Linked DNA regions of Azoarcus olearius. The protein of the gene in region 2 interacts with the protein of the main gene of each other region in a pairwise test. Links are inferred from orthologs where the notes say so. Each region holds a gene or a part of one and is shown on either strand. Other genes may lie near its edges.

The links.
Region 1: the proteins of odhB (region 2) and lpdA interact in binary tests that used the Escherichia coli proteins (3 or more experiments, as listed by UniProt). The link is inferred for Azoarcus olearius from one-to-one orthologs.

The regions. Positions count from the first base shown.
Region 1 is NZ_CP016210.1:1,577,375-1,582,095, reverse strand. The notes cover bases 874-3,848. They hold lpdA (dihydrolipoyl dehydrogenase), read left to right. Parts: upstream 874-1,435; coding sequence 1,436-3,262; downstream 3,263-3,848. Other genes in these bases: dqs_RS07320 (methyl-accepting chemotaxis protein), read right to left, coding at 3,345-3,848; aceF (dihydrolipoyllysine-residue acetyltransferase), read left to right, coding at 874-1,425. In the rest of the region: more of aceF, read left to right, coding at 1-873; more of dqs_RS07320, read right to left, coding at 3,849-4,721. UniProt on the Escherichia coli protein: Lipoamide dehydrogenase is a component of the glycine cleavage system as well as of the alpha-ketoacid dehydrogenase complexes.
Region 2 is NZ_CP016210.1:1,787,017-1,792,380, forward strand. What follows is about bases 1,390-4,165. They hold odhB (2-oxoglutarate dehydrogenase complex dihydrolipoyllysine-residue succinyltransferase), read left to right. Parts: upstream 1,390-2,064; coding sequence 2,065-3,267; downstream 3,268-4,165. Other genes in these bases: dqs_RS08250 (2-oxoglutarate dehydrogenase E1 component), read left to right, coding at 1,390-2,013; lpdA (dihydrolipoyl dehydrogenase), read left to right, coding at 3,349-4,165. Outside these bases: more of dqs_RS08250, read left to right, coding at 1-1,389; more of lpdA, read left to right, coding at 4,166-4,773; dqs_RS08265 (DUF3141 domain-containing protein), read right to left, coding at 4,852-5,364. UniProt on the Escherichia coli protein: E2 component of the 2-oxoglutarate dehydrogenase (OGDH) complex which catalyzes the second step in the conversion of 2-oxoglutarate to succinyl-CoA and CO(2).

The sequences.
Region 1 (4,721 bases), 210 kb from region 2 along the record:
GCCGCGGCAGCCGCCCCTGCGCCCGCTCCGGCACCCGCTGCTCCCGCTCCTGCTCCGGCCCCGGCTGGTGCAGCGCCGGCCGCGGCTGGCGGCGTGGTCGACGTGGTGGTGCCCGACATCGGCGACTTCTCCGACGTGCCGGTGATCGAGCTGTTCGTGAAGGTGGGCGACACCATCAAGGTCGATGACGCCATCGCCACGCTGGAATCGGACAAGGCCACCATGGACGTGCCTTCGTCGGCCGCCGGCGTGGTCAAGGAAGTGCTGGTCAAGGTCGGCGACAAGGTGTCGCAGGGCAGCGTGCTGCTGAAGCTGGAAAGCGGCGCTGCCGCTGCGGCGCCGGCCTCTCCCCCTCCCCTTCAAGGGGAGGGTCGGGGTGGGGATGGGGTCAAGCCGGCCTCGAACGTACCCCACCCCCCTCCCAGCCTCCCCCTTGAAGGGGGAGGCGCAAAAACTGCCGCCGCGCCAGCCGCGCCCTCCGCCGTCACCCTCGGCGGCAAGGTACACGCCAGCCCGTCGGTGCGCGCCTTCGCCCGCGAACTCGGCGTCGATCTCGCCCAGGTCAAGGCCACCGGCCCGAAGAACCGCGTCCTCAAGGAAGACGTCGCCGCCTTCATCAAGGGCGCGATGAGCACCGGCGTCGTCCCGGGCAAGACCCCGGCCGCTGCTGCCGGCGCCAGCCTGGGTGGCGGTCTGGATCTGCTGCCGTGGCCCAAGGTCGATTTCGCCAAGTTCGGCGAGGTCGAGGTGAAGCCGCTGTCCCGCATCAAGAAGATCTCCGGCCAGAACCTCGCCCGCAACTGGGTGATGATCCCGGCGGTGACCTATCACGAGGATGCCGACATCACCGATCTGGAAGCCTTCCGCGTCCAGATGAACAAGGAATACGAGAAGTCCGGCAAGAAGCTCACCATGCTCGCCTTCATCATCAAGGCCTCGGTGCGCGCGCTGCAGGAATTCCCGGAGTTCAACACCTCGCTCGACGGTGACAACCTCGTCTACAAGAAGTACTTCAACATCGCCTTCGCGGCCGACACCCCCAACGGCCTGGTCGTGCCGGTGGTGAAAGACGCGGACAAGAAGAGCGTGTTCCAGATCGCCGAGGAAACCGGCGCGCTCGCCAAGAAGGCGCGCGACGGCAAGCTCGGTCCGGCCGACATGTCCGGCGCGTGCTTCACCATCTCGTCGCTGGGCGGCATCGGTGGCACCTACTTCGCGCCCATCGTCAATGCGCCCGAAGTGGCCATCCTCGGTGTGAACAAGTCGGTGATGAAGCCGGTGTGGGACGGCAAACAGTTCGTGCCGCGCCTCACCCTGCCGATGTCGCTGACCGCCGACCACCGCGTGATCGACGGCGCGCTCGCCACCCGCTTCAACGTTTACCTCGCCCAACTGCTGGCCGACTTCCGTCGGGTCATGCTGTAAGGAGATCGCCATGAGCCTCGTTGAAGTGAAGGTTCCGGACATCGGCGATTTCGACTCGGTGCCTGTGATCGAGCTGTTCGTGAAGGTCGGCGACACCATCAAGGTGGACGACGCGATCTGCACGCTCGAATCCGACAAGGCCACGATGGACGTGCCCTCGTCGGCCGCCGGCGTGGTCAAGGAAGTGCTGGTCAAGGTCGGCGACAAGGTCGGCGAAGGCGCGGTGCTGCTGAAGGTCGAGGCGGCCGGCGCCGCCGCCTCTCCCGCTCCCCTTCAAGGGGAGGGTCGGGGCGGGGATGGGGTCAAGCCCGCCTCGGACGTACCCCATCCCCCTCCCAGCCTCCCCCTTGAAGGCGGAGGAGCAAAGGCCGCGCCCGCAGCCGCATCGCACACCGGTGGCGCCGACGCGGAGTACGACATGGTGGTGCTCGGCGCCGGCCCGGGCGGCTATTCCGCCGCCTTCCGCGCCGCCGACCTCGGTCTCAAGACCGCGATCATCGAGCGTTACGCGACGCTGGGCGGGGTATGCCTCAACGTCGGTTGCATCCCGTCCAAGGCGCTGCTGCACGTCGCCGCGGTGATCGAGGAAGCCGAGCATGTCGAAACCGCCGGCATCAAGTTCGCCAAGCCCACGGTCGATGTGGATGCCCTGCGCCGCCACAAGGACGGCGTGATCGGCAAGCTCACCGGCGGTCTGGCGGGCATGGCCAAGGCGCGCAAGGTGGACGTGATCCGCGGTTACGGCAGCTTCCTCGACCCGCATCACCTCGAGGTCGAGGAAACCACCGGCAACGGCCAGGACAAGACCGGCGCGAAGAAGGTGGTGAAGTTCAAGAACTGCATCATCGCCGCAGGCAGTGCCGCGGTGCACCTGCCCTTCATCCCGAAGGATCCGCGCATCGTCGACTCCACCGGCGCACTCGAACTGCGCCAGGTGCCGGGCAAGATGCTGGTCATCGGCGGCGGCATCATCGGCCTCGAAATGGCCACGGTGTATTCCACGCTGGGTGCGCGCATCGACGTCGTCGAAATGCTCGACGGCCTGATGCAGGGCCCGGACCGCGATGCGGTCAAGGTGTGGGAAAAGCAGAACGCCGCCCGCTTCGACAAGGTCATGCTGAAGACCAAGACCGTCGCCGTCGAGGCCAAGGACGATGGCCTGTGGGTCAAGTTCGAAGGCGAAGGCGCGCCCGCGGAGCCGGTCCGCTACGACATGATCCTGCAGTCGGCCGGCCGTTCGCCGAACGGCAAGAAGATCGGCGCGGACAAGGCAGGCGTGATCGTCGGCGAGCGCGGCTTCATCCCGGTCGATGTGCAGATGCGCACCAACGTGCCGCACATCTTCGCCATCGGTGACATCGTCGGCCAGCCCATGCTCGCCCACAAGGCGGTGCATGAAGCTCATGTCGCGGCGGAAGTCGCGGCCGGTCACAAGGCCGCCTTCGACGCCACCGTGATCCCGGGCGTGGCCTACACCCATCCGGAAGTGGCCTGGGTGGGCTACACCGAGGCGCAGGCCAAGTCCGAGGGCAAGAAGGTCGAGGTCGCCAAGTTCCCGTGGGCGGCTTCCGGCCGCGCGATCGCCAACGGCGCCGACTACGGCTTCACCAAGCTGATCTTCGACGCCGAAACGCACCGCGTGATCGGCGGCACCATCGTCGGCCCCTCGGCCGGCGACATGATCGGCGAGGTTTGTCTGGCGATCGAGATGGGCGCCGACGCGGTCGACATCGGCAAGACCATCCACCCCCACCCGACGCTGGGCGAAACGGTGGGCATGGCCGCCGAAGTCGCACACGGCAGCTGCACCGACCTGCCGCCGATGCGCAAGAAGTAAGGCGGCAAGTACGCCCGCGCAGCAAAAAAGAACCGCCCTCGGGCGGTTCTTTTTTGTTGGGCTGCCTCCTCCACGCGCTGCGTCAGGCCACCACGCGGAAGAAGCCGACCAGCTGCTTGAGATTGCCGACGTTGGACTGCACGCCGTCGGCGGCGCGGTCCACCGCGTCGATGCCGGCGGCGCTGCGCTCCACCAGGCCGGAGATCAGCTCCATGTCCTGCGCGATCTGCTCCGAGGCCGTGGAGTGCTCGGCCGAAGCATCCGCAATGTGTCCGGCCAGGCCGGCGACACGGCCGCTGCCCTGCTCGATGCGGCCCATGATGCCGAGGCTGTCGCCGGCGCTGCCGCTCGCCTCGCCGACCAGCCCCGCGGCCTTGTCCATGTCGCCCGCCACTTCGTCGGATACCCGCCGGATTTCGCCGACCATGCTGGCGATGTTGCCGGTGCAGTGGGCCGTGCGCTCGGCGAGTTTGCGCACCTCGTCAGCCACCACCGCGAAGCCGCGGCCGACTTCGCCCGCGCGCGCCGCCTCGATCGCCGCATTGAGCGCGAGCAGGTTGGTCTGGTCGGAAATTTCGCGGATCTCGGCCGAGATCGTCGCCACGCTCTGGATCGAATCCCCCAGCGCGCGCATCGCGCGGTTCGCGCCCTCCACCGCGTCCACGGTACGGCGGGCGGCGCCCACCGTCTGGTTGAGATGGGCCCGCCCTTCGGCCACCAGCGCCAGCGCCTCGTTCGCGGCCTGCGCCGAAGCCTTGGCGCCACCGGCCACCTCGACAACCGCAGCGCTATTCTGCTCGGACGCCGCCGACACCGACAGGATGCGGTCGCGCTGGGCGTCGGCGGCATCCTTGAGCGACTGCACCTCGGCGCGCAACGCGGCGTTCTCCTTGTCGGTCAACGCCGCGGCGAGGCGGATTTCGTCCAGCATCACCTTCAGCCGGCCCTGCATGTACATCAGCGATTCCATCAGCCGCCCCATTTCATCGGACCGGCCGACCGGCAGCGTGCTGGTCAGGTCGCCCTCGGCGATGCGCTCGAAAGCCTTCAGCATGGTCGCCGACTCGGTGATCGAACGCCGCCACAGCGTGGCCACCAATGCCAGCATCCCGGCCAGGCCGAGGCCACCCGCAGCGATCAGGGCATAAGCCCACGCCCCCGCGTCCAGCGTCAGTCCCGCGAACACCAGCAACAGCGCGAGGCTGCTGCCGAGACCGCCGAGCGCGCACAGCATCGCCGCGCTCGACAGCGCGCGGCGCACCGGCATGTCGAGGTTACGGTAGCGCGCCTGCTTGCGCCGCATCGCCTCGTAAAGCGCCTCCTCCGCCTGCACCCGCTCCCGCGGGGCCTCGCTGCGCAGGCTCATGAAACCGACGTTGCGGCCGTTCTGACGGACCGGAATCGTCAGCGCGGTCGACCATGCGACGCCGCCATCGCGATGCTTGAGCTTGGAGAGGCC
Region 2 (5,364 bases):
TCGCCGAAGATGCTGTTCTCCGAATTCGAAGGCAAGGCAGCTGCCGATCTGTCCGCCGGCGACGTCAAGTACCACATGGGCTTCTCCAGCGACGTCATGACCCCGGGCGGTCCGATGCACCTGACGCTCGCCTTCAACCCGTCCCACCTGGAAATCATCAACCCGGTGGTCGAGGGTTCGGTGTATGCCCGCCAGGTCCGCCGCAAGGACACCGAGAAGAGCCAGGTCATCCCGGTGCTGATCCACGGCGACGCCGCCGTGGCCGGCCAGGGCGTGAACCAGGAAATGCTCAACTTCTCGCAGACCCGCGGCTACGGCACCGGCGGCACGGTGCACATCGTGGTGAACAACCAGATCGGCTTCACCACCTCCGACCCGCGCGACTACCGCTCCTCGCTGTACTGCACCGACATCTTCAAGATGGTCGAGGCGCCGATCTTCCACGTGAATGGCGACGATCCGGAAGCGGTGGCCTTCGTCACCGCGCTGGCCGTGGAATTCCGCCAGCAGTTCAAGAAGGACGTGGTGGTCGACATCGTCTGCTTCCGCAAGCTCGGCCACAACGAGCAGGACGAGCCGATGGTTACCCAGCCGCTGATGTACCGCAAGGTGCAGCAGCACCCGGGCACCCGCAAGCTCTACGCCGACCGCCTGGTTGCCGAAGGCACGCTCAAGAGCGACGAACCGGATCGCATGATCCAGGAATACCGCGAGCACCTCGACAAGGGCGAGCTGCTGTACAACCCGGTGCTGTCCGGCCACAACCGCCAGTTCGCGGTCGACTGGACTCCGTTCCTCAACCAGCCCTACACCGACGACGCGGACACCGCGATCCCGGTGCAGGAAATCAAGCGCCTGTCCGAGCGCCTGACCGCAGTCCCGGCCAACTTCACGCTGCACTCGCGCGTCAAGAAGATCATCGAGGACCGCGCGGCGATGGGCCGTGGCGAACTGCCGCTCGACTGGGGCATGGGCGAAAACCTCGCCTACGCCTCGCTGCTGGCGCAAGGCTACGCGGTGCGCATCTCGGGTGAAGACGTCGGTCGCGGCACCTTCTTCCACCGCCACGCGGTGCTGCACGACCAGAAGCGCGAGCGCTGGGACGAAGGCACCTTCAAGCCGCTCGAACACATCCAGGATGGCCAGGCCGGTTTCCAGTGCTTCGACTCCGTGCTGTCCGAAGAAGCGGTGCTCGGTTTCGAGTACGGCTATTCCACCGCCGAGCCCAACGAACTGGTGGTGTGGGAAGCGCAGTTCGGCGATTTCGTGAATGGCGCCCAGGTCGTGCTCGACCAGTTCATCAGCTCCGGCGAGTCGAAGTGGGGCCGTCTGTGCGGTCTCACGATCATGCTGCCGCACGGCTATGAAGGTCAGGGTCCGGAGCACTCCTCCGCCCGCCTCGAACGCTTCATGAACAACGCGGCCGAGAACAACTGGCAGGTCTGCGTCCCGACCACGCCGAGCCAGATCTTCCACCTGCTGCGTCGCCAGATGCTGCGTCGCGTGCGCAAGCCGCTGATCATCATCACGCCGAAGTCGCTGCTGCGTCACAAGGAAGCGATCTCGTCGATGGACGAGCTGGCTGCCGGCCGCTTCCAGACCGTGATCCCGGAAGTCGAGAAGCTCGATCCGAAGAAGGTCAAGCGCGTGGTGCTGTGCCAGGGCAAGATCTACTACGAACTGCTGGCCCATCGCCGCGAGAACAAGATCAAGGACACCGCGCTGGTCCGCATCGAGCAGCTCTACCCGTTCCCGGCCGAAGCCTTCGCCGCCGCGATCGCGCAGTTCCCGAACGCCAAGGAAGTGGTCTGGTGCCAGGAAGAGCCGCGCAACCAGGGTGCGTGGTACTGGCTGGCCTCGCGTCAGCACCTGGTGAACGTGCTCGGTCCGAAGCACAAGCTGCTGCTGGTCAGCCGCCCGGCGGCCGCTTCGCCGGCGGTGGGCTACTACGCCAAGCACAACGCGCAGCAGAAGGCCGTGATCGAAAACGCCTTCGGTCCGATCCAGGACTGATCCGCGCTCAATGACAACGAAAGACTCCGAATAACAAGGGGAGAGTATTTCATGCTGATCGAAGTGAAAGTGCCGCAGCTGTCCGAGTCCGTTTCCGAAGCCACGCTGGTCACCTGGCACAAGAAGGAAGGCGACGCGGTCACCCGTGACGAGAACCTGATCGACATCGAGACCGACAAGGTCGTGCTGGAAACCCCGGCCCCGGCCGATGGCGTGCTGGTCAAGATCATCAAGGGCGACGGCGGCACTGTGACGTCCGGCGAACTGATCGCCCAGATCGACACCGAAGCCAAGGCCGCCGCCGGCGGCGCCAAGGCCGCGGAGCCCGTGCAGGCGGTGACCCCGCCGCCGGCCGCCCCCGCTGCCGCGCCGTCCGCCGCCGCTGGCGCCGCCAGCCCGGCTGCGCGCAAGATCCTTGAAGAGAAGGGCATCGCCGCGGGCGACGTGGCCGGCTCCGGCCGTGGCGGCCGCGTCACCAAGGAAGACGCCGTGGGCGCCAGCGCCAAGCCGGCGGCTGCCGCTGCTGCGGCCCCGGCCGTGGTGATCGCCGGCGAGCGTCCGGAAGAGCGCGTGCCGATGACCCGCCTGCGCGCCCGCATCGCCGAGCGCCTGCTGCAGTCGAAGAACGAGAACGCCATCCTCACCACGTTCAACGAAGTGAACATGGCCCCGGTGATGGCGCTGCGCAAGCAGTACGGCGACAAGTTCGAGAAGGCCCACGGCGTGCGCCTGGGCTTCATGGGCTTCTTCGTCAAGGCCGCCGTGGCCGCGCTGAAGAAGTTCCCGATCCTGAACGCTTCGGTCGATGGCAACGACATCGTCTACCACGGCTACATCGACATCGGCATCGCGGTCGGTTCGCCGCGTGGCCTGGTCGTGCCGATCCTGCGTGACGCCGAATCGATGTCGATCGCCGACATCGAGAAGAAGATCGCCGAGTTCGGCCAGAAGGCCAAGGACGGCAAGCTGTCGCTGGAAGAACTCTCCGGCGGCACCTTCTCGATCTCCAACGGTGGCGTGTTCGGTTCGATGCTGTCGACCCCGATCATCAACCCGCCGCAGTCCGCCATCCTCGGCATCCACGCCACCAAGGACCGTCCGGTGGTCGAGAACGGCCAGATCGTGATCCGCCCGATCAACTACCTGGCGATGTCCTACGACCACCGCATCATCGACGGCCGCGAAGCTGTGCTCGGCCTGGTGACGATGAAGGAAGCGCTGGAAGATCCGGCCCGCCTGATCCTCGACGTCTAAAACACGTAGTCGGGGCGCAACCCGCGGGGAACCTCGGTTCCCGGCGCGGCTGCGCCCCGTTTTCCTGCAAGGGAGTTCTCAATGTCCAAAGAATTCGACGTTCTCGTCATCGGCGGCGGCCCCGGCGGCTATGTCGCGGCGATCCGCGCGGCCCAGCTCGGCTTCAAGACCGCGTGCTGCGAATCCAACCCCTATGCCGATCCCAAGGGCGAACCGCGCCTCGGCGGCACCTGCCTGAACGTGGGCTGCATCCCGTCCAAGGCGCTGCTGCACACCTCGCACCTGTTCGAGGAAGCCGGCCACGGCTTCGAGGCGCAGGGCATCACCGTTGGCACGCCCAAGATCGACGTCGCCAAGATGATTGCGCGCAAGAGCGGCATCGTCGACCAGCTCACCGGCGGCATCAAGGGCCTGTTCAAGAAGAACAAGGTCACCCTGCTCAACGGCCACGGCTCCTTCGTCGCCCAGGCGGGCGAGGGTTGGCAGGTCAAGGTCGGCGACGAAGTGGTCACCGCCAAGCAGGTCATCGTCGCCACCGGCTCCAAGGCGCGCCACCTGCCGGGCATCCCGGTCGATAACAAGATCGTCTGCGACAACGTCGGCGCCCTCGACATCGACGCGGTGCCGAAGAAGCTCGCGATCATCGGTGCGGGCGTCATCGGGCTGGAAATGGGCTCGGTGTGGCGCCGCCTCGGTGCCGACGTCACCATCCTCGAAGCGATGCCCGACTTCCTCGCCGCCGCCGACCAAGACGTGGCCAAGGAAGCGCTCAAGGTCTTCACCAAGCAGGGCCTCAAGCTCCAGCTCGGCGTCAAGATCGGCGAGGTCAAGGCCGCCAAGAAGGGTGTCTCGATCGCCTACACCGACAAGGACGGCGTGGAGCAGAAGCTCGACGCCGACCGCCTGATCGTCTCGGTCGGCCGCGTGCCCAACACCGACGGCCTCAACGCCGAAGCGGTGGGCCTCAAGCTGAACGACCGCGGCATGATCGAAGTCGACGGCCACTGCCGCACCAACCTGCCCGGCGTGTGGGCGGTGGGCGACGTGGTGCGCGGCCCGATGCTGGCGCACAAGGCGATGGAAGAAGCGGTGATGGTCGCCGAGCTGATGGCGGGCCAGGCCGGCCACTGCAACTTCGACACCGTGCCCTGGGTGATCTACACCAGCCCGGAAATCGCCTGGGTCGGCAAGACCGAGCAGCAGCTCAAGGGCGAAGGCGTCGCCTACAAGGTCGGCAAGATCCCGTTCCTGGCCAACGGCCGCGCGCTCGGCATGGGCGAAACCACGGGCTTCGTCAAGATGATCGCGGATGCCGCGACCGACCGCATCCTCGGTGTGCATATCATCGGCGCCGGCGCTTCGGAACTGATCTCCGAAGCCGTGGTGGCGATGGAGTTCGCCGGTTGCAGCGAAGACCTCGCCCGCATCTGCCACGCGCACCCGACGCTGTCGGAAGTGGTGCACGAGGCGGCGCTGGCCTGCGACAAGCGGCCGCTGCACTTCTAAGGCAGACGGCCCGCGGGCCGTCATGCAAGTAAAAGGGCGATGCCACGGCATCGCCCTTTTTTTGTCCGGCGTGGAACCTCAGGCGCGCTCGTCGGTGCCCTTGCGCGGCCGGCGGCGCCGGGCCGGCCCGCCGTCGTCGGCGGGGCCGGAAGGCGCAGCCAGGGCCGTCGGCGGCGCTTCCAGCACCGGCGCCTGTTCGGCCGCGGTTTCGGGGGCGACATCGAGCTGGGCCGCCACGCGCGCGTAACGCTGCTGGAAGACCTCGCCGAGGTCGCCGCGGGCGCGGCCGAGCGCGTAGGCGGTTTCGAGCGCGCGCCGGCGCAGTTCCGGCGTTGGCAGCAGGGCGGGCAGACCCGCGAGCGCGCGGTCTTCGTCCAGCAGGAACAGCAGCGCCTGGCGCTTCAGGATCTGCTTCAGGTCGGCGAGCGCATGGCGTCCGCCGAGCCCGGCGTGCTCCAGCCCCTGACGCAGCAGGTTGAACGGACGTTCGTCGAAGCCGAGCAGGTCGGGCTTGGTGAAGAAGATGGTGCGGACGATGCCGTCCAGCACACTGCCGTGCTCGAAATCCTCCGTCAGCACGCGCCGCTGCAG